DNA from 4 places in the Mesorhizobium huakuii genome. Region 3 is predicted to be linked to each of the others. Evidence: predicted binding sites of a transcription regulator. Region 3 holds the regulator's gene; each other region holds the start of a gene.
What was found. The regulator PhoB, encoded in region 3, activates phosphate uptake and scavenging genes when phosphate is short. The targets are predictions, from matches to a motif close to TGTCATNNANCTGTCAT.

Region 1 (7,391 bases), 320 kb from region 3:
GATGTCGTCGCCGAGCCGCTGGTCGAGCGCGGCGAGGAGCGCGAGACAGCCAGAGGCAAGGCGCGCGCCCTGCTGGCGCAGCTCCATTTGCCGGAAAAGCTCTGGGCACTGCCGCCGGCGACCTTCTCCGGCGGCGAACAGCAGCGCGTCAACATCGCACGCGGCTTCATCACCGAGCACCCGATCCTGCTGCTCGACGAACCGACCGCCTCGCTCGATGCCACCAACCGCGACGTTGTGATCGCACTCATCGCCGCCAAGAAGGCGGCAGGCGTCGCTCTGCTTGGCATCTTCCACGACCATGATGTGCGCGAGGCGGTGGCCGACCGCATCATCGACGTCACCGCTTTTGCTCCGGGAAAACTCGCCGCATGACCATGAAATTGTCGGAGACGCCGCTGGTTCACCCAACGGCGGAGGTGCACAATTCGACGCTCGGCCGCTGGACCGAAATCGCCGAGCGCAGCCGGGTCTCGGAAAGCGAACTCGGCGACTATTCCTACATGATGCAGGACTGCGCCGTCTGGTGCGCGACGATCGGCAAGTTTGCCAACATTGCCGCCGCGGTGCGCCTCAATGCCACCAACCACCCGACCTGGCGGCCGACGCTGCACCACTTCACCTACCGCGCCTCGGACTATTGGGACGACGCCGAACACGAGAGCGAGTTCTTCGCCCAGCGCCGCGCCAAGCGCGTCACCATCGGCCACGACACCTGGCTCGGCCACGGCTCGACCGTCCTGCCCGGCGTCACTGTCGGCGATGGTGCCGCGGTCGGTGCCGGCGCGGTGGTCTCGAAGGATGTCGCGCCCTACACCATCGTCGCCGGCGTACCGGCCAAACTGATCCGCGAACGCTTCGACCGCCGCACCGCCGAACGCTACCAGGCGCTTGCCTGGTGGGACTGGGACCATGCCAGGCTGCGTGCTTGCCTAGAGGACTTCCGTGAGCTGTCCGCCGAGGCGTTTCTGGAGAAGCATGGTTGACGCGAATGGTGTTTTCATCGGACTAATAGTCACCCAACCCAGTGCCATGGAGCATATGTGACCTTTATTGTCGTAATACCTCTTTTCATTGGACTTGGGTTGGTCGCGTTGGGAATTCTGGTGATTAAGCTTGCAGCTAAGCGTTGGAGGCAATCCGATGTTGGCTCTTCAGTAACGCTGATGATACTAGGTTGTATTTTGTTGACGGCGGCAATAGCCCCGCTCTATATGCTGTGGGTCCTTGCGCAACTTACAGGTAAGCCAGGCTGACAAGCTAAGGCTAGGAAAGCACGACAATTTGGAGGAGCGAGGTAGACCAGCGTCTTCGCATTGCAATAGATGGGCACGATACCTTTTACTGACGAGTGTCGCTTGTGTTGGCATGTCTTGCTCGCGGCTCGATATATGGTTTTGAACATTCGACAATTTCACATCCTTGACACATGACTCGGACAGGACGCCATCTCCCCAAGGAGATCGCCATGCTCGACACTGTCACACCCTCACTCGCCGGGTTCTTTGCCGGCTCCAATCCGATGCCGCCGACGCATCTCGGCACGCGCTACGACACCTCAGGCAATTTTCTGACCGAGCCCGGCAACACCGTCGTCAGCCATCTCGTCAGCGGTTCGCCGTCCGAGGCTGTGGTGCTTGCGGCGCGCGACAAGATGCTGGCGATGCCCGACGCCGACCGGCTCGCCTTCACGCCCGTTTCCAGCCTGCACATGACGCTGTTCCAGGGCATCATCGAATATCGCCGCCGCTTGCCCTACTGGCCGCAGGACGTGCCGCTCGACACCAGCATCGATGCGATGACCCGGCTCTATCTGGAACGGCTGAAAGGTTTCGAGGGCCTTGGCCCGTTCAACATCAAGGTGGTCGAAATCGTGCCGACCGGCCTTGCCGTGGCCGGCGCGACCGACGAGGACGTGCGCATCATGCGTCAATGGCGCGATGCGCTGGCGGTGCCGTTCGGCTACCGGCACCCCGATCACGACGCTTATGTCTTCCACATCACCTTCGCCTATCAGATCCAGCGTCTGGCAGACGACAGGGCAGCGGCATGGCAGGCGCTGTTCGACGATAGCCTCGCCCTTTTCGCAAGGCAGGCGCCGGTGATCGAGATCAAGGCGCCCGCCTTCTGCGCCTTCCGCGACATGAAGCATTTCGAGGAATTGCTGGTGCTCGGCTGAATGCCTGCAAAGCGTGCCGGCTGTCGCGCCTGTGGAGCGTAACAAAACTGACATGGTGGCGACACGGCAGGTTCATGTGGCTGCGCTAGGCGAATGCCTGACGATCAATAAGGTCCGGACTGGAACCTGCTCATGTCAGCAAGCTCTGCCACGCTCGAAATCCGCGGTGTCAGCCGACGATTTGGCAAGAACACCGCCGTCAGCGACGTCAACATCTCGATCCCGCAGGGTCAGATGGTCGGCGTCATCGGCCGTTCGGGCGCCGGCAAATCGACCCTTCTTCGCATGATCAACCGTCTTGTCGACCCCAGCCAGGGGTCGATTTTTTTTGACGGCGCCGAGGTCTCCCAGCTGCGTGGCTCACCGCTGCGGCGATGGCAGCGCGACTGCGCCATGATCTTCCAGCAGTTCAACCTGGTGCCGCGCCTCGACGTGCTGACCAATGTGCTGCTTGGCAAACTGAACCACCGTTCGACCCTGTCCAACCTGCTCGGCATGTTCTCGCGCGCCGAATGCGCCGAGGCCGTCGCCGCGCTCGAGCGGCTCGACATCGCCCGCACCGCACTTCAGCCCGCCGGCACCTTGTCCGGCGGACAGCAGCAACGCGTCGCCATCGCCCGTGCCCTGATGCAGCAGCCCAAGGTGATCCTCGCCGACGAGCCGATCGCCTCGCTCGACCCGCTCAACGCCAAGGTGGTGATGGATTCGCTGCAGGACATCAATCTGCGCGAAGGCATCACCGTCGTCACCAATCTGCATACGCTGGATACCGCCCGCGCCTATTGCAACCGCATTATCGGCATGGCCGCCGGCAAGGTCGTCTTCGATGGCCCGCCCGAAGAACTCAATCGCGAGGCCGTTCGCCTCGTCTACGGCGCCGACAGCAATGGCGCAGAGATATCGGAGACCATCACCTCCACAAGCGTTGCCTTCAAGCAAAAGATCGCTGCATCCGCCGGACCGCTCGAACCTGCATTCCCAGGTTACTGAGTTCAAGAAAGAGCGGCTCGGATCGTCCGCCCACGTCAAGGGCACTTGTCAAGATCAAGAACGCTGCCGGCGCGGGGCCGGAACTTACAGGAGAGACATCAAATGTTCAGGAAGATGGTTTTCAGTGCCGTTTCGGTGCTCGCCATGGCGACCAGCATGGCCCACGCCGCCGATCTGAAGGAATTCCGCGTCGGCATCCTCGGCGGTGAAAACGAAACCGACCGGCTGCGCAACTACCAGTGCCTGGCCGACCATCTGAAGGCCGAATTCGGCTTCGAAAAGGTCTCGCTGTTCCCCGCCGCCGATTATGACGGCGTCATCCAGGGCCTGCTCGGCGGCACGCTCGACTTCGCCGAACTCGGCGCTTCGGGCTATGCCAGCGTCTATCTTAAGGATCCGAAGGCTGTCACCCCGATCCTCACCACCAAGCAGACCGATGGTTCCACCGGTTACTATTCGATCGGCCTGGCTCTGAAGACCTCGGGCATCACCGACATCAAGTCGGCCAAGGGCAAAAAGCTCGGCTATGCCGATCCGGATTCGACCTCCGGCTACCTGATCCCGCTGACGCAGATTCCGAAGACCACCGGCGCCTCGAACGAAGCCTTCTTCGCTTCGACGCAGTTCAATGGCGGCCACGAGAACAACATCCTGGCCGTGCGCGACGGCAAGGTCGATGTCGCGGTGGATGATTCCTCCGGCATCGGCGACTTCAAGAACGGTTACACCTCCGGCACCTTCCACAAGGAAGTCGCCAAGGGCGCCGTCGACCCCAATGACTTCGTCGAAGTCTGGCGTTCGGGCCTGATCCCGAACGGCCCGCTGGTCGTGCGCACCGCGCTCGGCGACGACATGACCGCCAAGCTTGCCAACTTCTTCACGCAGCTGCCGCAGAAGGACAAGGCTTGCTTCGAAGGCGTCGAAGGCGGTGATTTCACCGGCTACGTCCCAGTGAAGCCCGACTTCTACAGCGTCATCGTCGAAGCCCGTAAGGCAGCCATCGGCGGCTAACGGCGAAATCGGAAAGGGCGGTGTCTGAAAACACCGCCCTTTTTGCATCTCCGATCATGACCCTTTCCGTGACAGCCGCTCCTTTGACAGCCCCTTCTGGCGCCACCCACCAGATGGCCGATGCCTGGCGACGCCAGACGTCGCTGCGCCGGTTCTACACAGTGCTTGGCGTCGGCCTGCTGCTCGCCGCGATGTTCGCCAGCATGTGGTTCGCCGACGAGGCCAATGCCGGCCATTTCTTCGACCGGCTGCCGCATATTCTGGATTTCTTGAGCTGGCTCATCCCCAAGGACTGGAACGATGTCTGGCGGGCACTGTTCGACGTTGCCTCGCCGCATGACACCGGCACGCAGGAATTCAACTTCCCGCTCGGCCGTATCTATGTCTGGGGCGGCTTCTACATCCCCGAATATTTCGAGCTGATGATCACCACGGTCAATGTCGCCTTGGTCTCGACCTTCATCGGCTTCATCTTCGCGGTGCCGTTCTCGTTCATCGCGGCGCGCAATCTGACGCCCCATCCGCTGCTGCGGCTGATCGTCAAGCGCTTCATGGAATTGCTGCGCGCCTTTCCGGAGATCGTCATTGCCGGCCTGTTCGCGGCCATCGTCTCGATCGGCCCGATCGCCGCCATCATCGCCATCGGCCTGCATTCGATCGGCGCGCTCGGCAAGCTGTTCTACGAGATCAACGAAAACATCGACATGCGTGCCGAGGAAGGTCTGCGCGCGGTCGGCGCCAACTGGTTCGAGCGGGTGCGCTTTGCCGGCCTGCCGCAGGTGCTGCCCAACTTCATGTCCTACACGTTGCTGCGCGTCGAGATCAATGTCCGCATCTCGACCATCATCGGCGCCGTCGGCGGCGGCGGCATTGGCGAGGAATTGAAGCTCTCCATCTCGCGCGGCTTCGGCGCCAAGACGCTGGCACTGGTGCTGCTCCTGTTCACGACCATCTTCATCATCGACCAGTTTTCCGCCTGGCTGCGCCGCAAGCTGGTCGGCGAGCAAGCCTTTATGATGGGGGCTTAAACCATGGCGACGATGACCGCCGAGGAGATGCTGTCGATCGAGGAGCGCTATCCCCAGGTGTTCCGGCGGCCGCTGTACAAACGCTTTGCGCCGCTCTTCCTGTTCGTCGGCATCCTGACTTACCTCATCTATGTCCTGTGGTTCTTCAGCCTGCCGCAAGTTCTGCGGGAATCACACTGGGAGCGTCTGCCGCTGTTCCTGACACAGTGGATCAGCTACGATTTGCAGCCCGAGTTCCGCCTCGACCAGCCTGAGATCACGCCAAAATACCCGCGCTTTTCCGCGCTTGGCGAAAACCCGAACCCCGACTGGGTGATCAAGAATCCGGACGGCACCTTCACCGTGCTGATCGATGGTCCAGCGAAATCCGTCACCTTCGACAAGGCGCAGGCGACGATCGTGGCCAATGGCGAGACGGTGCCGGTTGCGCTGACCAGCGGCAAGCCGGTGGCCACAGGGCCGGTACCGGACTGGATCACCGCGCATGATGACGAGGTGGTCGCCAAGATGGGCTTCGTCGGCGAGGTGCGCGTCACCGTCGACCGCGTCAAGGTGCGCAAGCGCTTCCTCGGCTGGGCGAATTTCGTCTTCGACACACGCTCGCCCTTCTTCGGCAAATCAGCGGGAGAAGTGGTCTCGCTGATCGTGTCCGGTCCCGAGCTGAAGCCGGGCACCTCGAACCTCGCACTGGCCGGCGAAAACATCTGGAACAACGCCCAGTGGCAGCACGGCGACGTCTGGACGAAGCTTTTGCAGACCATCGTCATGGCGTTTCTGGGCACGCTGCTCGGCGGCATCGTCGCCTTCCCGCTTGCCTTCTTCGCCGCCCGCAACATCACGCCGAGCGGCGTGCTCAGCCAGGTGCTGAAGCGCTTCTTCGACTTCATGCGCTCGGTGGATATGCTGATCTGGGCGCTGTTCTTCACCCGCGCCTTCGGCCCCGGTCCGCTGGCCGGCAGTGCCGCGATCTTCTTCACCGAGATCGGCACGCTCGGCAAAACCTATTCCGAGGCGCTGGAAAACATCGACGACAAGCCGCGCGAAGGTGTGCTGTCGACCGGCGCCAACGGCCTCCTGGTGCAGCGCTACGGCGTGATGCCGGAAGTCATCCCGGTCTTCATCAGCCAGACGCTCTACCAGTGGGAATCCAACACCCGCGGCGCCACCATCATCGGCGCTGTCGGCGCCGGCGGCATCGGCCTGAAACTGTGGGAAGCGATGCGCACCAACTCCAACTGGGCCAACGTCTTCTACATGGTGCTGCTGATCCTGCTGGTCGTCTTCATCTTCGACAACATCTCCAATTTCCTGCGCCGCCGGCTGAGCCGGACGATCCACGACTACAACAGGATCCAGGCCGAGCAGGGTTAACCTTGTGACGCGTAAGCGCGGGCATGGTTTAGACTAGTGCCGCGCCAAGGGTCGACCCCCACTCCGTCGAGCTGCGCTCGACACCTCTCCCCGATCGACGGGGGTAGAGGAAAAGCGCCAGGCTGTCCGAGCCGACGCCTGTCCCCCTAGGCCGAGGCTTTCTTCCTCTCCTCAGCCACCAGGCTCCCCTTTCCTCTCCCCCGTCGATCCAGGGGAATCGCATATGGCGATTTTGGGCTTGAAGTTGGTTTGAGAAGGGATTCTTTGGGAAGGCAGTCCAGCGAGGAGTGACTGCCATTACCAGCCTTGAGAGCTATTTCGGTACGGTGCCTGATCCGCGCGCGGCCAACGCCACACATCGGCTTGGCGACCTGATCGTGATGATGATCGCTGCGAGCCTGTGTGGCGCGACCAGCGCAACGGAGTTTTCGTTGTTCGCGCAAGAGCGCAAACAGGCGCTGTCGCGCTTGATCGACTATGAGGAGGCGCCTAGCCACGACACCTTCTCGCGGCTGTTGCGCCTGCTCGATCCGGAGGCCTTGGGACGGGCGTTCGCCGCCTTTGCCGCAGGCTTTGCCCAGGCACGTCAGGGTGTGGTCGCACTTGATGGCAAGGCGCTGCGGCGGGCCTATGAGAAAGGCCTTGCGGCCAGCCCGCCCCTGACGGTGTCGGCCTTTGCCAGCCAGACGCGGCTGTGTTTGGCGGCGGTCTCGCCCGGCGACGAAGACAATGAGGTCGAGGCTGCCCTCAAGGTCGTCGAACTCATTGATCTTACTGGCCGATTGGTCACGGCCGATGCCCTCCACTGCCAC
Region 2 (7,391 bases), 1.7 Mb from region 3:
CCGACAATTTTCTGCGTCTTGTGCCCTACGATCCGCACTGGCACCCCGATGCGCCGGCTGCCGCGGCAGCCATGAAGATTGCCAGCGGTTTGTTCCCGCTGGCCGAGCATGTCGCCGTCGAATACGAGGAAGGCGTGACGTTCTTCGACGCCGGAGCAAACACGGAAAGTGTCCATTGCCCATTCTGCGGCAGCGATCTGGAGGATTGGTGGGGCGAAGCGATGGACCGGGCGCGGCGTCACGCTTCGAAGACCTTTCGGTCACCACGCCGTGCTGCCACAAGGCCTCGTCGCTGAATGATTTGCTGTATGTCTGGCCGGCGGCGTTCGGGGTCTGCGCGCTGACCGTGGTCAATCCCGGCGTGGCATCGCTGGCCAGCGAGCACTTGCGGACGATTGAGCAAGCCATGGGTTCGCCGCTGAAGGTGATCTGGCAGCATCTCTGAGGCGATTGTTCTCGCGGCCCGCGCGCAGTTCTTTCAATCATTTCTTGAAACCGGCCGCGGCCGTTTCATGGTTTGATGGCGCCGGCCAAGAGGGGAGGCGTCAGTGACCGACTTCATCGGACTGCCGAAAGCCGAAGTGCACATCCATATCGAGGGCTGCTTCGAGGCCGACGATGTGATCCGGAATTGCGAGGAAGCCGGCATTCCGCTGCGCGCGCCGCGCGACAGGCTGTTCGAAGCCCATGACCTCAAGAGCTTCCTCGAAATGCTCGACTGGCTGTGCGGAACTTTTCGCACGCGCGAGCAGCTCGCCACGACCGCCTACAAGTTTGCGCAGCGCATGGGCCGCAGCGGCGTGCGCTACGCCGACGTCATCGTCAACCCGACGCACTGGCCGCATTGGCACAAGAACATTCCGGGCATGATCGACGCGTTCGATGCGGGTTTTGCGGCCGCCGAACAGGATGGGCACCCGCCGGTCGGGCTTTGCGTCAGCCTGCTTCGCACCCAGTCGGCGGCGGAATCAATCGAGCTGGTGGAGTTGCTGAGCGACATCAGGCACAGGCGTGTCGTCGCCCTGTCGATCGACGGAAACGAAGCGGCTGCCGGCCGCACCGGCCCGCGCTTCGCCGAGGCGTTTCGCCGGGCCGGCGCGGCGGGTTTGCGGCGCACCGTTCATGCCGGCGAGTCGAGCGGCCCGGAAGGTGTCCGCGACGCCATCGAACTGCTGGGCGCCGACCGCATCGACCACGGCGTGCGGGCGATCGAGGATCCGGATCTCGTCGACTTGCTGGCGCAAAGGCAGATTCCGCTCGGCATCTGCCCAGTCTCCAATCTGGCGCTCGGCGTCTATCCCTCGCTTGCCCAACATCCGCTCGATGCCTTGCGCAAGGCCGGTGTCCCGGTTTCGATCAACACCGACGACCCGTCGCTGCTCGACACCACGCTTGAGGCATCCTACGCCGCTTGCGCCGAAACTTTCGCCTGGGACGGCGAAACCATCCGCCAACTCGCCGCGACATCGGTGCAGGCGAGCTACGCCGACCCGGCGCTGAAGGCGCGGATCCTGACCGATCTGGCGGCCTGGCGGAGCTGACAGATTACGCGGTCAGGGCTTCCGGCTGTTCGAAAAGCGCATGAAGCTCGGAGACCGGCATTGGACGGCCAAAATACCAGCCCTGGACATCCGTGCAGCCATTCTCCTTGACCAGCCTGTACTGGTCCTCGGTCTCGACGCCTTCGGCGGTCGTCGTCATGCCGAGCGTGGTGCCGAGTTCGGCGACGGCCTTGACGATTGCCCGGCTTTCGCTGCTCTCGCACATCAGGCTGACGAAGCTGCGGTCGATCTTGATGCGGTTGAACGGGAACGACCTGAGATAGCTCAGCGAAGAATAGCCGGTGCCGAAATCGTCCATGGCTATGGAGATACCGAGGTCGCGCAGGCTGTGCAGCGTGTTTAGCGTGTTTTCGTTGTTCGCCAGCAGCACCGACTCGGTGATCTCCAGCTCGAGCCGTGACGGCAACAGGCCTGAAGCCGCAAGCGCCGCTGCAACCTGGAGCGGCAGCCCCTGCTGTTTGAACTGGGCCGGCGAGAGATTGACGGCGACCTTGACGGGCAGGGGCCATTTCACGGCGTCGGCGCAGGCACGCCGCATGATCCACTCACCAAGCGGGTCGATGACGCCCGTCTCCTCGGCCAATTGGATGAATTCCGCCGGCGGCAGCAGGCCGAGGCGCGGATGGTTCCATCGCACCAGCGCTTCGAAGCCGGTGAGCTGCGAGGTCTTTGCGTCGTGCAGCGGTTGATAATGCAGGACGAACTGTTCTTTTTTCACGCCGAGCGCCAGTTCGGATTCGAGTTGGCGCCGCTCCTGCAGTCTCGCGTCCATTCCCGGCTCGAACGACCTGCAGGTTCCGCGGCCTTCCATCTTGGCCTTGTACAGAGCAAGGTCGGCGTTGCGGATAAGGGTTTCCGAATTTTGCCCGTCGTCGGGGAAGACGGCGATGCCGATGCTGCCGCCGATGTTGATCTTGTGACCCTGGATGGAGAATTCGTCGGACAGGGCATGAATGACGCGGCTTGCCAGCACGCCGGCCTCGTCGTTGCCGTCGAGCAGAAGCTGAAGGATGACGAACTCGTCCCCGCCAATTCTCGCCACCATGGCGGTTTCGCCGGCATGGTGTTTCAACCGCTTCGCCACCGCCCCGAGTAGCTCGTCGCCGATCGGATGGCCGAGCGTGTCGTTGACCGGTTTGAAACGATCGAGATCGACGCAATGGACGGCCAGCTTCTCGCAGTCCCTGAGGCTTCTCAATGCCTCGTCCATCGTTTCGGCCAAGAGGCCCCGGTTGGGCAGGCCGGTGAGAATGTCATGCGTGGCCAGGTGCTGGATCTCGGCGGTGCGCTCCTCGACCCGCCGCTCCAGGGTCTCGGCAGCCTCGACCTGCATCGTCATCGTCCGCCCGATCGCATACCAGCAGGCCAGCGCCAGCAGCGTGACCACCGCGACCGCCGCATAACCGGCCAGTTCGAATTGACGCACGGACTGGACGTCCAGATTGCTGTCGAACCGGCTGTTGGGAAAACCGGCCCAGAGACGCCATGCGCTCCTGGGATCGTTGAGCGAGAGCGGGATGACTTCGGAATAGATCAGATTGGGGTCGGCCGCCGTGAAGGCACGGGAGTCCGCCGCCAGCGCCGTCGACATCTTGTGCTGGTCGGATTCGAAACCGTAGCCTGAATTGACGATGACATAGTCGTTGCTCGGCAACAGTTTGCGCAGCGCCGAGGTAAGCATGATCGCCGAGACGGAGCCGCGCAGGCTGCCATCCCCGCCGAAGACCGGCACCGAAAGGATGAAGCCTGAGCGATCAGCGTCATTGCCGGTATGGATGAAATCAGTGTTGTCGCAGGTGATGAGCTCCTTGGTGCCGATGATCGGTACGTTGAGTCCGTCAATGGCGCTCGAATTCGGATAGTTCGTCTTCAGCCAGGCGAGCTGTTTGGCCAGTTCGTGGTATTCATAGGTCTCGATCTCCTCCGGGGGGCGGACCAGGGCATTTTGATCCAACTTTCCGGGCTTCGCGTCCGCGGCGGCCTGGGATCTCGCCTTGGCATTCACGATCAGCTGGTCGAATTGGAGGATCGGCTCCTCGAGCTTGCCGGTCACCGCATCGAAGCGGTCCGGGTCGAAATCCAGCGGCAGGAAGTAAACCTCGGAAATGGAGACGTTGTTGGCGAGGTTGTTGTAGATCTGCTGGATTGTCGCGCGGCCTTCGTCGCCCAGATTTGTGCCATGCCGGTCGAGGTTTTGGACGCTGGGCAGATAGGTCAAGGTCCGGACATTTTCATAGACGGCCCGCAAGGCGTCTTCGACGGTCTTGGCCGTTGCTCTGGAAGATGCCTGGGAATTCTCGAGATAGCGTTCCTTGGCCAGCGCGAAGTTTCGCTGGGCATCGATATGCAAGGCCGCCAGCGTCGCCGCGCCGGTCAACAGGATCACAACAAATCCGGCCGCTCGCCTGAATGCGTTCATCTGCGTCCACCCTCGAGTGGCAAGGGATACCGCAAGGCGGTTTAGGAAGCGCTAATGGAATAGGTCTTTTCTTTACGACTCCCGCGTGCTGGCGCGCATCAGATCCGGCAGAAACGAGACACCTTCTTTTCGCGGGCGGGCAGGCCGGGACCGAGCAAGGCGCGAGGGGCTCAGTTCGCTGGCACCGCCTGCTGGTCGGCGTCGGTAAGCGTGCCCAGAAAGGCGACGATGTCGTCGATCTCGGCATCGTTCAGCGCCGGCCTGCCGCCGGGCTTTTTGCCGTTGAAGGGCGGATCCTGATTCAAGTTTCCCCAGTAAGCCTTTGGCAGGTCGTCATATTGCCTGACCGTGCCGTCGGCATTCTTGGGGTACCAATGGCCGGGATCAGTGTCGCGGCTGGCGTAGAAGGCGACCGCGTCGCGCAGCGTGTGGAAGGTGCCGTTGTGGAAGAAGCTTTTGCGCAGCGCGACGTTGCGCAGGGTCGGCGTCTTGAACAGGCCGCAATACTCGGTCCGGCCCTTGAAATCGGTGCGCAGCGGGCCGCACAGGCCGAGATCGACATAGGCGGGATCGGCATTGGCGGGAATTGCCGCGTTGCGCGGCACGGCGATGGCGATCAGGCCGAAATCGGTGAATTGCGGCGGCTCGCCGTCATTGGCGGGTTCGCTGAGATGGCAGCTGGCGCAATTGCCCTTGGTCTCGTCCTCGAACAGCGCGCGGCCGCGCAGTTCCTGCGCCGTGAGCTCAGCCTTGCCGGCGAGGAAGGCGTCGTAGCGGCTGGAATAGGGGTAGAAATCAGACGCGCTCTGCTCGAACGTGCCGAGCGCCTCGGCGGCGGCGTCGAAGGCATCGCCGGGGTGGTCGAACGCGTCATCGCCGAAGATTGCCTTGAACTCGCCGGCATAGGTCGCTTTGCGCAAGGCGGCGGTGACGGCGGCCTCGTCCTTGTTGGCCATCTCGAAGGGCGAGAGCAGGGGGATTTTCGCCTGGTCCTTGCCGTGGTCGGCGCGGCCGTCCCAGGTCAGGCCGCCGGTCGGGCCATTGTCGACGCTCTCGTCGCCCTCGTCCTCGGAATCGTAGAAATGCTCGGTGAAGGCGGGCGCCGCCTGGAGATAGCGCAGCGACGGCACGGCGCGCACGCCCGGCCGGTCGAGGTTCGGGCCACCCATTTCGACCGGTGCTGCCGAGGCCGGACCGAAGGCGTGATGCGGATCATGGCAGGACGAGCAGGCCTGCTTGCCGGAAGCCGAAAGCGCCGGGTCGAAGAACATTTTTCGGCCGAGGGCGGTCAGCGTCTGCGCTCGGGCGAAGGCATCGCGCGCGACAGGGGGCCGGGGTGGACGGTGCCGGTTCCGGCGCGGACGAAGGTCGCCGGCAAAGTGATGGCGAAAGCGAACAACGATGCGGCGGCGGCCGCGACCATCAGGCGTCTGCCTCGTCCTGTCGTCATGAATTCAGTCCGTTTTTTTGGCATTAGGTGCCCACTGCAACGGATTGATGACTGGTCCGGCCCCTCACGAAAGCGTGTTCGCCGGAACGCCAAATGTCACAAAGGTTACAAGGCATCGACTTACCGTTTTCGGACATGGCCCGTTGCTCCCCGCCATGCACGACGCCTCCAGCCATCCCCTTAGCCATGAGGATTTTCATGACGCGGCTTCTCACTTCGCTTTTCCTGGCCAGCACGGCCTTGGTATCGGTCGTCACCGCTGCCAACGCCGCCCCTCCCGGCTACGACAAGATCGACACCGTCGTCGTCATCTATGCCGAGAACCGCAGCTTCGACAATCTCTATGGCGGCTTCCCCGGCGCCAATGGGCTGGCCAACGTCTCGGCCGATCAGGCGCGCCAACTCGACCGCGACGGCAAGCCGCTTGCCGAACTGCCGCCGGCCTGGGGCGGGCTGACCGCCAAGGGGGTGACGCCCGTGGTGACCGAGGCACAGTCGGCGCATCTTGCCAATGCCAGCTTCGCCATCGACGACGCCAGCGGCTTCAACGAGAAGACCTCCGTCATCACGCGCGACCTCTGGCATCGCTTCTACCAGGAGCAGATGCAGATCGATGGCGGGAAAAATGACAAGTTTGCCGCCTGGGCCGATTCCGGCGGCCTGGTGATGGGCCATTATGACGGCTCCGGCTTGCCGATGTGGGCGGTGGCGAAGAAGTACGTTCTCGCCGATAATTTCTTCCAAGGTGCCTTTGGCGGCTCCTTCCTCAATCACATCATGCTCGCCTGCGCCTGCGCGCCGGTCTATCCGCATGCCGACACCAGCCCCGTGAAGGCGCAGATCGCCGTCGTCGAGGCCGATGGCAAGACGCTGAAAGTCGCCGACAATTCGCCGGCCTCGGCACTTGGCGGTGCGCCGAAATTCGTCAATGACGGCGCCATCACGCCCGACTTCCACGCCGTCAACACCATGCAGCCGCCGTACCAGCCGAGCGCCAACAAGCCGGTCGAGGGCGGCGACAAGGCGCTGGCCGATCCGACGCAGCCGACGACGCTGCCGCCGCAGCACGACATCACCATCGGCGACCTCATGTCGCTGAAGGGGATCGACTGGGCCTGGTATGCCGGCGCCTGGCAGGCCGCGCTCGACGGCAAGAACGCGACACCGGTGCCGAACTTCCAGTTCCACCACCAGCCGTTCAACTATTTCGCGGCCTATGCGCCGGGCACTGCCGCGCGGACCGAGCACCTCAGGGATGGCGGACTGGACGGCGCCGAATTCATCAAGGCGATCGACGACGGCAAACTGCCTTCTGTCAGCTTCTACAAGCCGCAAGGCAATCTCAACGAGCACTCAGGCTATGCCGACGTGACATCGGGCGACCAGCATCTGGCCGACCTCGTCGCACATCTGGAGAAGAGCCCGCAATGGAGCCACATGCTGGTGGTCGTCACCTATGACGAGAATGGCGGCTACTGGGACCACGTCGCGCCGCCCAAGGCCGACCGCTGGGGTCCGGGCAACCGCATCCCGACCTTCATCATCTCGCCCTATGCGAAAATGGGTACGGTCGACCACACCCAATATGACACGACCTCGATCCTGCGCTTCATCACCGCGCGCTACGACCTTCCGGTACTCTCGGGCATAGTCGCCCGCGACAAGGCGCTGGCCGCCAATGGCGAGCCGCCGATGGGGGATCTGAGTGCGGCGCTTGATCTGAGCCGGTAGGCTGCGCTGGTTCGCCGGTCTTGGCACCTTTCCTCTCCCTCCGGAGGGGGGAGAGGTGGCGCTGCTAAGCAGCGACGGAGTGGGGGAAGCCATCTCTCAAACGCGCTGCCGCTGACACCCAGGCCTCAGTCACAGCGAGATATCGCCCCGGCTTGAAATAACAGCGGCCGAGCCAGGTCGACCCCCCACTCCGTCTGGGCTTCGCCGAGCCACCTCTCCCCGATCGACG
Region 3 (7,391 bases):
TTGAACAGGATCGCGCGCGCAATCGCCACCGATTGCCGCTGTCCGCCCGACAGCTTGATCACCGGCTCCTTGAAGCGCTGGAAGCGCGGATTGAGCCGGCCCATCACCTTGCGCGCCTCGGCCTCCATGGCAACGTCGTCGAGCGTGCCCCAGCCGGTCATCAGCTCGCGCCCGAGGAACAGATTGGCGGCGGCGTCGACATTGTCGGCCAGCGCGAGTGTCTGGTAGATCGTCTCGATGCCGTATTTCTTGGCATCGCGCGGATTGGCGATCGAAGCCTCCTCGCCATTGACGAAGATCTGGCCGGCATCGCGCTTGTAGGCGCCGGAGAGGATCTTGATCAACGTCGATTTGCCGGCGCCGTTATGGCCGAGCAGCGCCACGACCTCGCCGGGGAAAAGATCGATCGAGGCATCGTCGACGGCGCGGATGCCGCCAAAGGCGATCGAGATGTTGCGCATGTCGATCAGCGGCGTGCCAGAGGGGGCAGTTGTGGGGGAAGTTGCGGGAGCGGTTTTGTCGGCCATGATCGTTTCTCCCCTAAACCCGCTTGCGATAGACGGTGTCGAGCCACACCGCGATGACCAGCACGGCGCCGACGACGATGCTCTGCAGCGGCGAGTCGATGCCGAGCAGCACCATGCCCGACTGCAATGACTGCATCAGAAGCGCGCCCAGCATGGCGCCCATCACCGTGCCGGCGCCGCCGGCGAGCGACGTGCCGCCGATGACAGCGGCGGCGATGACCAGAAGTTCATCCAACGTGCCAAGCGCATTGGTCGACGCGTTGAGCCGCGCCGACGAGATCGCCGCGCTGATCGCGGCCAGCACGCCCATGATCATGAACACCTTCATGGTCACCCAGCGTGTGTTGATACCGGCGAGTTCGGCCGCCTCCGGATTGCCGCCGATGGCAAAGACATAGCGGCCGAAACGCGTGCGCTTGGTGATGAAGGTCATGATGATGCCCACTGCCACCGCCATCAGCACCGGTATGGCAATGCCATGCGCGATGAACAGCCCGCCCTCGGGAACGGTAATGCCGTTCTGCTGGGCGTACTGGCGCACGATGCCGATCGGCCATGGATAGGAATTGGCGATCCAGACGGCGCCAAGGATAGCGGCGCAAGCAACCACGCCAAGCAAGGTCTCGGCCCAAACGGGGCGCAGCGGAAAGTGGAACCGCTTGCGCTGCGACCTGCCGTTGAGCAGCATGAAGGCGACCGCCACGCAAGCGACGACACCGACGATCCAGCTGGCGGTGGCGCCGATCGAGCCGCGTGGTCCGCCGCCCATCAGCTGGAAGGTTGTGTCGAGCGGCGCGACCGTGCGCCCGCTGGTGATCAGCCATGCCATGCCGCGCCAGACCAGCAGGCCGCCCAGCGTCACGATGAAGGCCGGAACCTCCATATAGGCGATGATGAAGCCCTGGAATGCGCCGATCAGGAGACCAAGCACCACGCCGGCCGCCAGCGCGATGATCCAGAGCCAGGGGTTTCCAAGCTGGAAACCGACGACGCGAATGAGGAACTCGGCCTGCGCCACGCCCATGATCATGCCGATCACGCCTTCGACGGATCCGACCGAGAGGTCGATGTTGCGCATGACGATGACCAGCACCATGCCGGTCGCCATGATCGCGACCGAAGAGGTCTGCACCGACAGGTTCCACAGATTGCGTGGCGTCAGGAAAAGTCCACCCGACAGGATATGGATGCCGACCCAGATGACCAGCAGCGCACCGACCATGCCGAGCATGCGCGTGTCGAGTTCGGTAGCCTTGAGAAACCTTCCAACGGCGCTGAGTTCGGATGCACGCGCTTTGTCCGCCGCCGTGCTGCCGACCGGTTGATTAGAGGTCGTGTCGGTCATGCTATCCTCCCACCGGTTTACCGTCTGGCGCGGATGCCGGAACATGGATGCTATTTGCTTTCCGCAGTCACTTGAAGCGGGAAGCCCCTGGAGAAACGCCGCGGCTTTTGGGCCGCGGCGTCGATATCGAACCGTATTGCGCCGTTTAGTTGCAGGCCGCGACGCTGCCGGCAGCGACGCCCGCGCAGACTTCGTCCTTCTTGATCCAGCCGGCGTCGATGACGACGTTGAGATTGTCCTTGGTGATGGCGACCGGGGTCAGGAACAGCGACTTGACGGTGTTGCCGCCAGGCGTCGTGAAGTCCTTGACGCCGGCGATGTCGGTCATCTTCTTGCCGTCGGCCAGCTGCGAGGCAATCTCGGCGGCGTTCTTGCCGAGTTCGCGCGCGTCCTTCCAAACCGACACGGTCTGGGTGCCGAGCGCGATGCGGTTGAGCGCGGCATGGTCGCCGTCCTGGCCCGACACCGGCACGGTGCCGGCGAGACCTTGCGCCGTCAGCGCCGCGACGACGCCGCCGGCGGTGCCGTCATTGGCCGCGACGACCGCATCGACCTTGTTGTCGTTGGCGGTCAGGAACTGTTCCATGTTCTTCTGGGCGTTGGCGGGCAGCCAGCCATCCGTATAGGCCTCACCGACATTCTTGATCTTGCCGCTGTCGATGGCCGCCTTGAGCACTTCCATCGAGCCCGAGAACAGGAAGTCGGCATTCGGATCGGCGCCCGAGCCCTTGATAAAGACATAATTGCCTTCCGGCTTGGCCTTGAACACCGCAGCGGCCTGCAAGCGGCCGACTTCCTTGTTGTCGAAGGTCAGGTAGAAGACGTCCTTGTTCTCGATCAGGCGGTCATAGCCGACGACCGGAATGCCTTCGTCCAACGCCTTCTGCACGGCCGGGCCGATGGCCGAGGCGTCCTGCGCCAGGATGATCAACGAATTGGCGCCCTGCGAGATGAGGCTCTCGACATCGGTAAGCTGCTTGCCGGGATTGGACTGTGCGTCGGCGGAAATGTACTTGTCGCCGGCGGCCTCGATGGCCTTCTTCATGGCGGCTTCGTCAGTCTTCCAGCGCTCTTCCTGGAAGTTGGACCACGAAACGCCGATGACCTTGTCCTTCGCCTGCGCGACCGACGCAAGCGTCAGCGACATGGCGACACCCGCCAGGATGGCGGCTGTGAATCTCTTCATGATATTCCTCCCTGCGCCGCGTATGGCGCGACCAAACTGGCCCTAAGGCCGGCACAGAGGCTCTATTTTTTCGAGCCTCGAAAAACACTGGTCCAACACCGGAACGCTGTCAACAACGATTCTGATGGATTTTGATGTCCCTGCGAATTTTTTCGAGCCTCGGAATAAATAAATGACAGGACGGGCCGCTTCTGCCAGTATTTGACCGTGTCGCACGCGGCGTTTGAGGGGCCGGAGGAACCGCGGCGACCGGGAGGATGTGGAAAACATGTCGGTCGGAATCCGTCACGACGATCTGCGCCGGCGCAACCGCGCCATGGTGATTGCGGCCGTGCGCCGGGCCGGCCGGCCCTCGCGCACCGAGATCGCCGCGACCACCGGCCTCAGCCATTCGACCATATCGGCGATTTCCTCCGATCTGATCGGTGAAGGCATCCTGGCCGAAGGCAAGCCGAGCGAGGCCGGCTCGCTGAAGCGCGGCAGGCCGCAGGTCGGCCTCGGCCTCAACCCGGAGGCCGCGGCCGTCATGACCGTGGTGCTGTCGCTGAATTTCCTGTCCGTCGCCGTCATCGACTATGCCGGCCAGGTGATATCGGAGGAACAGCGCCGGCTGGACACGCTGACCATGTCGCGCGAGGCGCTGATCGGCGAATGCGTCGCCATCGTGCGGCGGCGCCTCGAGGATCCCGATATCGACGTGCGCAGCGTCGCCCGCATCGCACTGGCAATCCAGGGCATCACAGACACCGAGGCCCGGGCGATGCTGTGGTCGCCGATCACGCCACAGACCGACATCGCCTTCGCCGATATACTCGAAGCCGAGTTCGGCATCCCCGCCACCATGGAAAACGACTGCAACATGATGGCGGTGGCGCTGCGCTGGCGCGATCCCGAGCGTTACCGCGACGACTTCATCGCCATCCTGCTTTCGCACGGCATCGGCATGGGGCTGGTGTTGAAGGGCGAGCTGTTCACCGGCACCCATTCCTCGGGCGGCGAGTTCGGCCACATGATCCATCGGCCAGGCGGCGCGCTCTGCCGCTGCGGGCGGCGCGGCTGCGTCGAGGCCTATGCCGGCAACTACGCCATCTGGCGCAATGCCCGGCAGCTCGGTGAGGACACCGAGCCGGTCGCAGATGTCAGCGACGCCCAGATGCGGGCACTGGCCGCGACGGCGCGGGAACGGGACGGGCCCGAGCGCGAAGCCTATCGTAAAGCCGGCGAGGCGCTCGGCTATGGCCTCGGCAGCCTGTTCGCGCTGATCGATCCCGCACCCGTCGCCATGGTCGGCGTCAGCGCCGCCGCCTTCGACCTGATCGAGCCGGCATTGCGCGAGGCGATCGCCCAGACCGCTGGCGGCCAGCACTCGAAATCGATTTCCTTCGACACCGAACCGAACGAACTGCCGCTGATCCGCGAAGGCTGCGCCATGCGCGCACTGACCTTCGTCGACCAGGAGATTTTCGCGCCGGGCGGGCAGGGTAAGTCAGGCGTTGCCGGCAAGAACGTTGCCTGAGTAACGCGCAGGGATATGTTGAGATTCAGGTCAGGCCGAGTCGAGAATGGCGGGTTCCGAGAACCGGAACGGAGCGGACATTTGGGTCCGTGAGTACCGGAAGCGCGGGAAACCGCCATTCGCAGGCCGGCATCACCTGAATATCAGCATATCCCTAATCCTCGCGGATCGCGTAGCCCGCCCCCCGAATGGTCCTGATAACATCGGGCATGCGGCCATTGTTGACCGCCTTGCGCAGCCGGCCGACATGCACGTCCACGGTGCGCTCGTCGATGTAGATCGTCTCGCCCCAGACATTGTCGAGCAACTGGCTGCGCGAGAACACGCGACCGGGATGGCGCATCATGAATTCGAGCAGGCGGAACTCGGTCGGCCCGAGCCGGATCTCGCTCTTCTTGCGATAGACCCGGTGCGATTCGCGGTCGAGCACGATGTCGCCGACCTTGAGCACGCTGGACAGAACTTCCGGCTTGGCGCGGCGCAGCAGCGCCTTGACGCGAGCCATGAATTCCGGCGTCGAGAACGGCTTGACCAGATAGTCGTCGGCGCCGGTCGAAAGGCCGCGCACACGGTCGCTTTCCTCGCCGCGCGCGGTCAGCATGATGATCGGCAGCCGCTCGGTCTCGGGCCGCATCCGCAGGCGCCGGCAGAGTTCGATGCCGGACACCGCCGGCACCATCCAGTCGAGCACCAGAAGGTCGGGCACGTTTTCCTGCAGGCGGATTTCGGCTTCGTCGCCGCGTGTCACCACCTCGACCTGGTAACCCTCCGATTCCAGATTGTAGCGGAGGAGCACGCCAAGCGGCTCCTCATCCTCCACCACCATGATGCGTGGTGCGATCATCGATTGGTTACCCCTGCGCTCAGGCCGCCGGCGCCGACATCGCCGTCTCGTCCTGTTTTGGACGGTTGGCGGGCAGTTGCGTGCCGGTCAGGACATAGTACGCGTTTTCGGCGATGTTGGTCACATGGTCGCCGATGCGTTCGAGATTCTTGGCGCAGAACAGCAGATGCGTGCAAGCCGTGATGTTGCGCGGATCCTCCATCATATAGGTCAGCAGTTCGCGGAAGACGGAGGTGTATTTGACGTCGATGCGCTCGTCGTCGGCGCGCAGCTTCGCCAGCGCGGCGGCATCGCGCGCCGCATACTCTTCGATCACGCCCTGCACCTGGATCAACACCAGCTGCGCCATGGCGTCGATGGAGTGCGAAAGATCGCGCGGCGTGGCGCTGAGCCCGACGGTGCCGACGCGCTTGGCGATGTTCTTGGCAAGATCGCCGATGCGTTCGAGGTCGCCGGCCATGCGGATCGAGCCGACGACATGACGCAGATCGTCGGCCATAGGCTGGCGCTTGGCGATCAGTGTGATGGCGCGGTCGTCGAGCTCGCGCTGGCGCGCATCCATGATGGCGTCGTCGGAGACCACGCGCTGTGCCAGAGCATTGTCGGAATTCAGCAGTGCCTTGGTGGCACCGCCGACCATCGAGCCGGCGAGATCGCCCATGTCGCTGATCAGTCTGCTGATCTGTCCGAGATCCTCGTCGAAGGCTGCGACTGTATGTTCGGCCATGATCCTGGTCCTCGTATGCGTGCGATCAGCCGAAGCGGCCGGTGATGTAGTCTTGCGTGCGCTTCTCGCGAGGCGACGTGAAGATCTTCTCGGTTTTGTCGAACTCGACCAGTTCGCCCAGATACATGAAGGCGGTCTGCTTCGACACGCGCGCCGCCTGCTGCATATTGTGGGTGACGATGACGATCGTGTAGTCGGCTTGCAATTCGTCGATCAGCTCCTCGATCTTGGCGGTCGACAGCGGGTCGAGCGCCGAGGCCGGCTCGTCGAGCAGGATGACTTCCGGCTTCACCGCCACGGTGCGGGCGATGCACAGCCGCTGCTGCTGGCCGCCCGACAGGCTGAGGCCGCTGGCATTGAGCTTGTCCTTGACCTCGGTCCAGAGTGCCGCGCGCTTCAGCGCCTGCTCGACACGGCCGTCCATCTCGGCCTTGCTGATCTTCTCATAGAGCCTGACGCCGAAAGCGATGTTCTCGTAGATCGACATCGGGAACGGCGTCGGCTTCTGGAACACCATGCCGATCTTGGTGCGCAGCAGGTTGAGGTCCTGCGAGCGGTCGAGAACGTTCTGGCCGTCGAGCAGCACCTGGCCCTCGGCGGTCTGCTTGGGATAGAGCTCGTAGATGCGGTTGAAGACGCGCAGCAGCGTCGACTTCCCGCAGCCCGAAGGGCCGATGAAGGCGGTGACGCTGCGTTCGGGCAGCGACAGCGTGATATCCTTCAGGGCCTTCGACTGGCCATAGTAGAAGTTGAGGTTCTTGACCTCGATCTTGGCCTTGGCCACCGCCTCGGCGGCGATCGTCATGTCTGGAGACAACATCTGGCTCATTTGTCCTCTCTGCGTCCGGTCAGGCTGCGCGCAAAGATGCTGAGCGCGAGAACCGTCAATGTGATGATGAGTGCGCCGGTCCAGGCCAGCTGCTGCCATTCCTCGTAAGGGCTGAGAGCGAACTGGAAGATGGTGACAGGCAGGCTGGCCATCGGCGCGTTGAGATTGCTCGACCAGAACTGGTTGTTCAGCGCCGTGAAAAGAAGCGGCGCCGTCTCGCCGGAGATGCGGGCGATGGCCAGCAATATGCCGGTGACGATGCCGGAAAGTGCGGCGCGGTAGGCAACCGAGCGGATCACCACCCAGCGCGGCGCGCCGATCGCGGTGCCGGCTTCGCGCAAGGCGTTTGGCACCAGATTGAGCATGTCTTCAGTGGTGCGCACCACGACCGGGATGACCAGGATGGCAAGTGCGACG
Region 4 (7,391 bases), 3.0 Mb from region 3:
GAGCCAGATGACGGAACGGAACGGTTCCGGCACCAACGTCTCGGAGGGCCTGTCATGGGGCATGCGGGTGCTGTCGCCCGGCGCGCCCTATACCGATGGTGCGCCCTTCAAGACGCCAGGCGTCAGCAAGATCGTCATGCTGCTCACCGACGGTGAGAATGTTGTTTACGGCGCCAGCAACCAGCCGACCAAATCCGACTACACATCCTATGGCTATCTGGCGGGTGGCCGCTTCGGCTCGGACAACCAGACGACGGCGGCGCGCAATGTCGACGGCTGGACCAAGAGCGTGTGCACGCAGTTGAAGAACCAGGGCGTGCAAATCTACACAATGGTGCTGCAGTCGGACACCGCCGCCAACCGCACGCTCTACAGTGCGTGCGCCTCGGACCCGAGCGGCTATTATGCCGTCAACGATCCGGCCAAACTGCCGGACGTTTTCCAGCAGATCGCCAACAAGTTCTCAAGGCTGCAGCTGACCAATTGAGAGCTCTACCCTGGAAGGGTCGAAGCTTACCTCTCAACTCGTATGGGCGACGACCTTGTCGACCGTCTCGGGGAAGAAGTCGGGCGCCGCGTGGCGCTTGCCGAACATCATGTCGTACTGAATGAGCCGGAAATCGCGGATCGCCGGGTCGATATCCTTCTGCCGCGACCAGTCGGGCGTGGCCTCGCCGGCTGGCGTCAGCAGCAGGTTGCGGTCGACGACGCGGTAGTGTTCACGCATCTCTCCCAGAAACCCCGTGTAGTAGGGATGGGTAATCCCCGCAGTGGTGAGGATATGATAGGGCAGGAAGGCCGGGCTCACCGCGCCAAGGTTCTCGACCGAACCGGAGCGGTTCGACCAGATGATCAGCGGAGTCTGATGATGCTCCAGTGCGTCTTGCGGCGTTGCTTCTTTGCGTGGCGCGACATTGTCTTTCAGGAAGCCGGTTTCGACATAGACCGGCCCCAGCGGCGGCAGATGGTCGCCGAAAAAGGCGATCACGGTGGGGTGGGAGCGCTTCTTGGCCCATTCGATCAGCCGTTCAAGGCCGCGGTCCGCGTCGGCTGAGCCCTCCGCGTAGCTCAGCAGCGAATCGCGCGCCCATTGGCTGATCGGCGCCTGCACCGCGTGGGTCGGGTTGTAATAGCGGTTCGGTTCATAGGGGCCATGATTCTGCAGGCTGACCGCGAAGAAGAACACCGGGTCGTCGCTGGCGTCGGCTTCGCGGATGATCTCGTCCGTCATCGCCGCATCCGATGCCAGCGGTCCGCGCTTTTCCATGGGTGGCAGCGTCTCTTCCGACTTGAAATCGTTGAAACCGAAATCGGCATAGACCGCGCCACGGTTCCAGAACCAGTTGGTGCCCGGATGGATGGCGCGCGCCCGGTAGCCCTCGCTCTTCAGGAAGGTCGCCATCGAAGGCGTCGGCGTGCGCACATATTGCTGGTAGGGAATGCTGCCGGCCGGCAGGAAGGCGTTGGAAAAGCCGGTCAGCGCCTCGAATTCGATGTTGGCGGTCATGCCGCCGAATTCGGGCGAGAACATCGAACCGGAACGCAATGCCCGCACGGTGGGAATGGGATCCGGCGTGATGGTGACGCCGGGCAGCTTGGTCGGATCCCAGAAGGATTCGCTCATGACGACAATGATGTCGGGCTTTTCATCGGGCACCGAGGCTGTCATCTGCGGCCTCTCGATCGCCGCGATCGCCTTGTCCGTATAGCCCGGCGGTGCCGACACATGCGCCATCGGCACGTTGAGCGCGAAGGCGAGCGCAAAGCCGTTGGAGGCGTAGTTTTCCTTCTGGTCCCACATGATCGGGATGATCTGCAGCCGGTCCCTGGTCCAGGAGAAGGTGGCGTAATCCATGATCGAGACGAAGAAGGCGAGCAGCGGCACCGCCAGCGTCAGCCGGGCAAGGCGGCCCTTGCGGCTGAGTGCTGGGACCCTGCGGCGCCACAGCCGCCAGCCATAGACGAGCAGCGACAGGCCGGCGACGATGCCGACGACCATGGCGAGCGCCGTCATCGGCCGGTCGCGCACAAGCAGCGGCAGCAGGGCGACGATCTGGCGGGAGTAGAGGAAATCCGTGGGGTAGAGCGGATCGCCCAGATAATGCGATTTCTGGTGCCCGACAAAGGCCAGCGACAGGGTCAAGGGCGCGACGATCATCAGGCTCTGATGGCTGCGTCCGAGCACGGCATCGAGACCGATGAGGATCAGCGCGAAGACGACGATGGTCGTCCAGCCCGGCTTGAGCGGCTGCAGGAAGAAGGAGACCGTCCCGGCAAAGTCACCGCGCACGATCAATTCAATGGCAAACACCAGGATGGCCGAGATCGCCAGGCTGATCAATCCGTAACGGACGACCGGCCATCTCCGTCCCGGCAGATAGCCGGTGGACGGATCGTCTTCCAGGAATTGCGGCGCAGCTTTGCTGGCGCGTTTCGAACTCTTTGCCACTTTAACTTCCCACCCGGCGACAACCCAAGTCACGCGATTGTCATATAATTGTCACGCAAAGCTAGCGCCTGTGGCGGAAATAAGAAGAGCCAGCAAACGATTCGTGAGCGGTTTTCATCAGGAGTGATCGCCAAAAAGCCTTTTGGAACAGGCACTCGGCGCACGGCTCGAAGCTGGCACCGGGTTGAACCGGGCTTGACTTGGCGGCCTGCCTTGCGCCACAGGCAGGGAAAATTCGTGTTATCAGGCAAGTAAAACCAGTCTTCGGGAGCCCTCGCATGGCCGTCGCATTCACCTTTCCGGGACAAGGCAGCCAGGCTGTCGGCATGGGCAAAGAGCTCGCCGATGCCTTTCCCGAGGCGCGCAGGGTCTTCCAGGAAGTCGACGACGCGCTCGCAGAAAACCTGTCGAAGCTGATCTGGGAAGGTCCGGAAGAAACCTTGACGCTGACGGCCAACGCGCAGCCGGCGCTGATGGCGGTGTCGCTGGCGGCGATCAGGGCGCTGGAAGCGCGCGGTTTCTCGCTGAAGGACAAGGTCGCCTATGTCGCTGGCCACTCACTGGGCGAATATTCGGCCCTTGCCGCCGCCGGGTTTGTTTCCGTTGCCGATGCCGCCCGGCTGCTGCGCATCCGCGGCAACGCCATGCAGGCGGCAGTGCCGGCCGGCGAGGGCGCCATGGCGGCGATCATCGGACTGGAGCAGGCGGATGTCGAAGCCGCTTGCTCCGAAGCCGCGCAAGGGGCCGGTAAGGTCTGCCAGATCGCCAACGACAATGGCGGCGGACAGCTGGTCATTTCCGGCGCCAAGACCGCGGTCGAGCTGGCGGCGAAACTTTGCACCGAAAAGGGCGCCAAGCGGGCGCTGATGCTGCAGGTTTCGGCGCCCTTCCATTCGGCGCTGATGGCGCCGGCGGCGAACGTTATGCGCGATGCGCTTTCCGGTGTGGCGAAGCATGCGCCGGCGGTGCCCGTGCTGTCCAACGTCACCGTGACCCCGACCAGCGATCCCGACGAGATCGCCCGGCGGCTGGTCGAGCAGATAACCGGCCGCGTGCGTTGGCGCGAAACAGTGGAATGGTTCGGCGCCAACGGTGTTGCAACACTCTACGAGATCGGCGCCGGCAAGGTGCTGTCGGGCCTGGCACGGCGCATCAACCGCGACATCGCTACCGCGTCGGTCGGCACATCGGCCGATGTCGAGGCGGCGCTGGCCGCACTTGCATAATCCACTGGCGATTTGACCCCACCCGTGTGAAGGGTGTTTCCCTCAGATCAGGAGACGAAAATGTTCGAACTGACCGGCCGCAAGGCGCTCGTCACCGGCGCATCGGGAGGCATCGGCGAGGCGATTGCCCGCGTGCTGCATGCGCAAGGCGCCATTGTCGGCCTGCACGGCACCCGCATCGAGAAACTGGAGACTTTGGCAGGCGAACTCGGCGACCGGGTCAAACTGTTCCCGGCCAATCTGTCGAACCGCGACGAGGTCAAGGCGCTCGGCCAGAAGGCGGAGGCCGAGCTCGAAGGTGTCGATATCCTGGTCAACAATGCCGGCATCACCAAGGACGGCCTGTTCGTGCGCATGTCGGACGCCGATTGGGATACGGTGATGGAGGTCAACCTGACTGCTGTGTTCAGGCTGACCCGCGAACTGACCCATCCGATGATGCGCCGTCGCCATGGCCGCATCATCAACATCACCTCGGTGGTCGGCGTGACCGGCAATCCCGGCCAGACCAACTACTGCGCCTCCAAGGCCGGCATGATCGGCTTCTCCAAATCGCTGGCGCAGGAAATCGCCACCCGCAATATCACCGTCAACTGCGTCGCCCCGGGCTTCATCGAATCGGCCATGACCGACAAGCTCAACGACAAGCAGAAAGAGGCGATCATGGCGGCGATTCCGACGCGTCGCATGGGCACGAGCGTTGAAGTGGCGTCCGCGGTTGCCTACCTCGCCTCCAACGAAGCCGCCTACGTCACCGGCCAGACCATCCATGTCAACGGCGGCATGGCCATGATTTGACGGATATTGCGGGGCTGTGAAAAGAGACCATTTCGCCTTGGACCTCCGCCATTTTTCGTGTAATGCGGCCCGCAACCCGGCGGTTCGGGCAAAAACCGGTCTGTAGCCGTTGCGTTTCCGGCAGGACCATCTTTCAGCTTGATTAGCGGCATTCTGCCCGCTAACGAAGACAGACAAACAAAAGACGAGGATGCCCCAAATGAGTGACACCGCAGAGCGCGTCAAGAAGATCGTCATCGAGCACCTTGGCGTCGATGCCGACAAAGTGACGGAGCAGGCGAGCTTCATCGATGATCTGGGCGCCGACAGCCTCGACACGGTCGAACTCGTCATGGCGTTCGAAGAAGAATTCGGCGTCGAGATTCCCGACGACGCAGCCGAGACCATCCTGACCGTCGGCGACGCGGTTAAGTACATCGACAAGGCTTCGGCCTGACGCTTCCAGCAGTCATCACCGGGGAGGACCTGCGATGAGGCGTGTCGTCGTCACGGGCCTTGGGTTGTTGTCGCCGTTCGGCATGGGCTTTGAGCACAGCTGGAAGGAACTTCTGACCGGCCGCAGCGCCGCCAAGCGCATCACCGAGTTCGAGGTGGAGGATCTTGCCTGCAAGATCGCCCACGTCGTCCCGCGTGGTGACGGCAGCAATGCCACCTTCAATCCCGAGGCCGTGCTCGAGCCGAAGGAATTGCGCAAGATCGGCGACTTCATCCTGTACGGGATTGCCGCCGCCGACGAGGCGCTGAAGGATTCCGGTTGGGAGCCCAAGACCCACGAGGAGCAATGCGCCACCGGCGTGCTCATCGGTTCGGGTATTGGCGGCATCGAGGGCATCGCCGAGAACGCGATGATCCTCAAGGAGCGCGGCCCGCGCCGCATCAGCCCCTTCTTCATCCCGGGCCAGATCATCAATCTCGTCTCCGGCCAGGTTTCGATCCGGCACGGGCTGAAAGGCCCGAACCATGCCGTCGTCACGGCCTGTTCGACCGGCGCGCACGCCATTGGCGATGCAGCCCGGCTGATCATGTGGGGCGATGCCGACGTCATGGTCGCCGGTGGCGCTGAAGCGCCGGTGACGCGGCTGTCGATCGCTGGCTTCGCCGCCTGCCGGGCTCTGTCGACCGACCGTAATGACGCGCCGCAGACGGCGTCGCGTCCCTATGACCGCGACCGCGACGGCTTCGTCATGGGCGAGGGTGCCGGTGTTGTCGTGCTGGAAGAACTCGAGCATGCAAAGGCGCGCGGGGCGAAAATCTACGCCGAGGTGACCGGCTACGGTCTCACCGGCGATGCCTATCACATCACGGCTCCCGCGGAGGATGGCGACGGGGCTTTCCGTTGCATGACCGCGGCGTTGAACCGGGCCAAGCTTACGCCCGCGGATATCGACTACATCAACGCGCACGGCACCTCGACCATGGCCGATACGATTGAACTTGGCGCTGTCGAGAGGCTTGTCGGCAATGCCGCGTCGAAGATTTCGATGTCGTCGACCAAGTCGTCGATCGGCCATCTGCTGGGGGCGGCGGGTGCCGCCGAAGCGATCTTTTCGATCCTGGCTATCCGGGACAATGTCGCGCCGGCGACCATCAACCTCGACAACCCCGAGCGCGAAACCGCGATCGACCTGGTGCCGAACAAGCCTCGCTCCCGCCAGATCGACGTGGCGTTGTCCAATTCCTTTGGTTTTGGCGGCACCAACGCTTCGCTTGTGTTCCAGCGCTACAATGGCTGACCGTCCGGCTGCCGGACGATACTTCGGTGTGCCGTCAATTTTGCCATATTCGCCCCTACTCTGCCGCAGGGGATTCGTTGGGCGATCAAACGGTAGGGCAAGATGAACACAAATCCGTCGGGCAACGGAGAATTCGGGCAAAGGCCGGCGAACACCGGGCCGATCGTGCCGAAGACAGCCAGCGAGGCCTTGCGGCCGGAAGCCGGAACGCCGCCGCCGAAGCGCTCGCGCGCTTCGCGCAGCCAGGTCGTCGTGTTTATGAACTTCGTCATCTCCTTGGTGATGCTGATGGTTCTGACGGCGGGCGCGGCGCTCTACTTCGGCAAGCAGGAATTCACCGAACCTGGTCCCTCGGCCAATGGCGACACCTTCCTGGTCAAGCCCAACACCGGGGTCCAGGACATCGCCGACCAGCTTGAGCGCCGCGGACTGATCAGCGACGCCCGTGTCTTCCGCCTTGGCGTGCGCGCCTTCGGCAACGATTCCGCACTCAAGGCCGGCGAATACGAGATCAAGCCCAGGGCATCCATGCGTGACATCATGGAGCTTTTGAAGAGCGGCAAGTCGGTGATGTATTCGCTGACCATTCCGGAAGGGCTGACGGTTGACCAGGCCCTGCAGCGTATCGCCGACGAACCCGCCTTGAGCGGCGACATGCCGGCGAAAGTGCCCCCCGAGGGCAGCCTTGCCACCGACACGCTGCGCTTCACGCGCGGCGCGACGCGCCAGCAGATGATCGACAAGCTGGTGGCCGATCAGAAGAAGCTGGTCGACGAGGTCTGGCAGCGGCGCGCGCCGGACCTGCCGCTCGCCAATATCGAGGACTTCGTCACCCTGGCCTCGATCGTCGAGAAGGAAACCGGCAGGGGGGACGAGCGTTCCCGCGTCGCCGCCGTCTTCCTCAACCGGCTGGCCAAGGGCATGCGCCTGCAATCCGATCCGACCATCATCTATGGTCTGTTCGGCGGTAAGGGAAAGCCCGCTGACCGCCCGATCTACCAGTCGGACATCCAGAAGCAGACGCCTTACAACACCTATGTGATCAATGGTCTGCCGCCGACGCCTATCGCCAATCCGGGCCGTGCCGCGCTTGAGGCCGTGGCCAATCCATCGAAGACCGACGATCTTTATTTCGTCGCCGACGGCACGGGCGGGCACGTCTTTGCCGCGACGCTGGACGAGCAC

Region 1: a site for PhoB is predicted at 2,217-2,233, ahead of phnC (phosphonate ABC transporter ATP-binding protein). Genes of this name have one in related genera too.
Region 2: a site for PhoB is predicted at 5,468-5,484, ahead of HB778_RS02700 (acid phosphatase). Genes of this name have one in related genera too.
Region 4: a site for PhoB is predicted at 2,488-2,504, ahead of HB778_RS25310 (LTA synthase family protein). Genes of this name have one in related genera too.

What each region holds. Positions count from the first base shown of each region.
Region 1 is NZ_CP050296.1:1,905,403-1,912,793, forward strand. It holds gene phnL (phosphonate C-P lyase system protein PhnL) at 1-375, shown strand, start outside; gene HB778_RS09320 (DapH/DapD/GlmU-related protein) at 372-986, shown strand; gene HB778_RS09325 (DUF1868 domain-containing protein) at 1,469-2,179, shown strand; gene phnC (phosphonate ABC transporter ATP-binding protein) at 2,312-3,169, shown strand; gene phnD (phosphonate ABC transporter substrate-binding protein) at 3,272-4,180, shown strand; gene phnE (phosphonate ABC transporter, permease protein PhnE) at 4,294-5,208, shown strand; gene phnE (phosphonate ABC transporter, permease protein PhnE) at 5,212-6,579, shown strand; gene HB778_RS09350 (ISAs1 family transposase) at 6,867-7,391, shown strand, end outside.
Region 2 is NZ_CP050296.1:547,441-554,831, reverse strand. It holds gene HB778_RS02725 (hypothetical protein) at 1-296, shown strand, start outside; gene HB778_RS02720 (hypothetical protein) at 302-445, shown strand; gene add (adenosine deaminase) at 549-1,541, shown strand; gene HB778_RS02710 (putative bifunctional diguanylate cyclase/phosphodiesterase) at 1,546-3,981, opposite strand; partial or broken gene HB778_RS02705 (cytochrome-c peroxidase) at 4,152-5,431, opposite strand; gene HB778_RS02700 (acid phosphatase) at 5,630-7,162, shown strand.
Region 3 is NZ_CP050296.1:2,225,868-2,233,258, forward strand. It holds gene HB778_RS10875 (ATP-binding cassette domain-containing protein) at 1-527, opposite strand, end outside; gene HB778_RS10880 (sugar ABC transporter permease) at 541-1,872, opposite strand; gene xylF (D-xylose ABC transporter substrate-binding protein) at 2,018-3,058, opposite strand; gene HB778_RS10890 (ROK family protein) at 3,327-4,574, shown strand; gene phoB (phosphate regulon transcriptional regulator PhoB) at 4,729-5,418, opposite strand; gene phoU (phosphate signaling complex protein PhoU) at 5,438-6,145, opposite strand; gene pstB (phosphate ABC transporter ATP-binding protein PstB) at 6,171-6,974, opposite strand; gene pstA (phosphate ABC transporter permease PstA) at 6,971-7,391, opposite strand, start outside.
Region 4 is NZ_CP050296.1:5,266,030-5,273,420, forward strand. It holds gene HB778_RS25305 (pilus assembly protein) at 1-487, shown strand, start outside; gene HB778_RS25310 (LTA synthase family protein) at 521-2,449, opposite strand; gene fabD (ACP S-malonyltransferase) at 2,728-3,675, shown strand; gene fabG (3-oxoacyl-[acyl-carrier-protein] reductase) at 3,736-4,473, shown strand; gene HB778_RS25325 (acyl carrier protein) at 4,673-4,909, shown strand; gene fabF (beta-ketoacyl-ACP synthase II) at 4,944-6,206, shown strand; gene mltG (endolytic transglycosylase MltG) at 6,309-7,391, shown strand, end outside.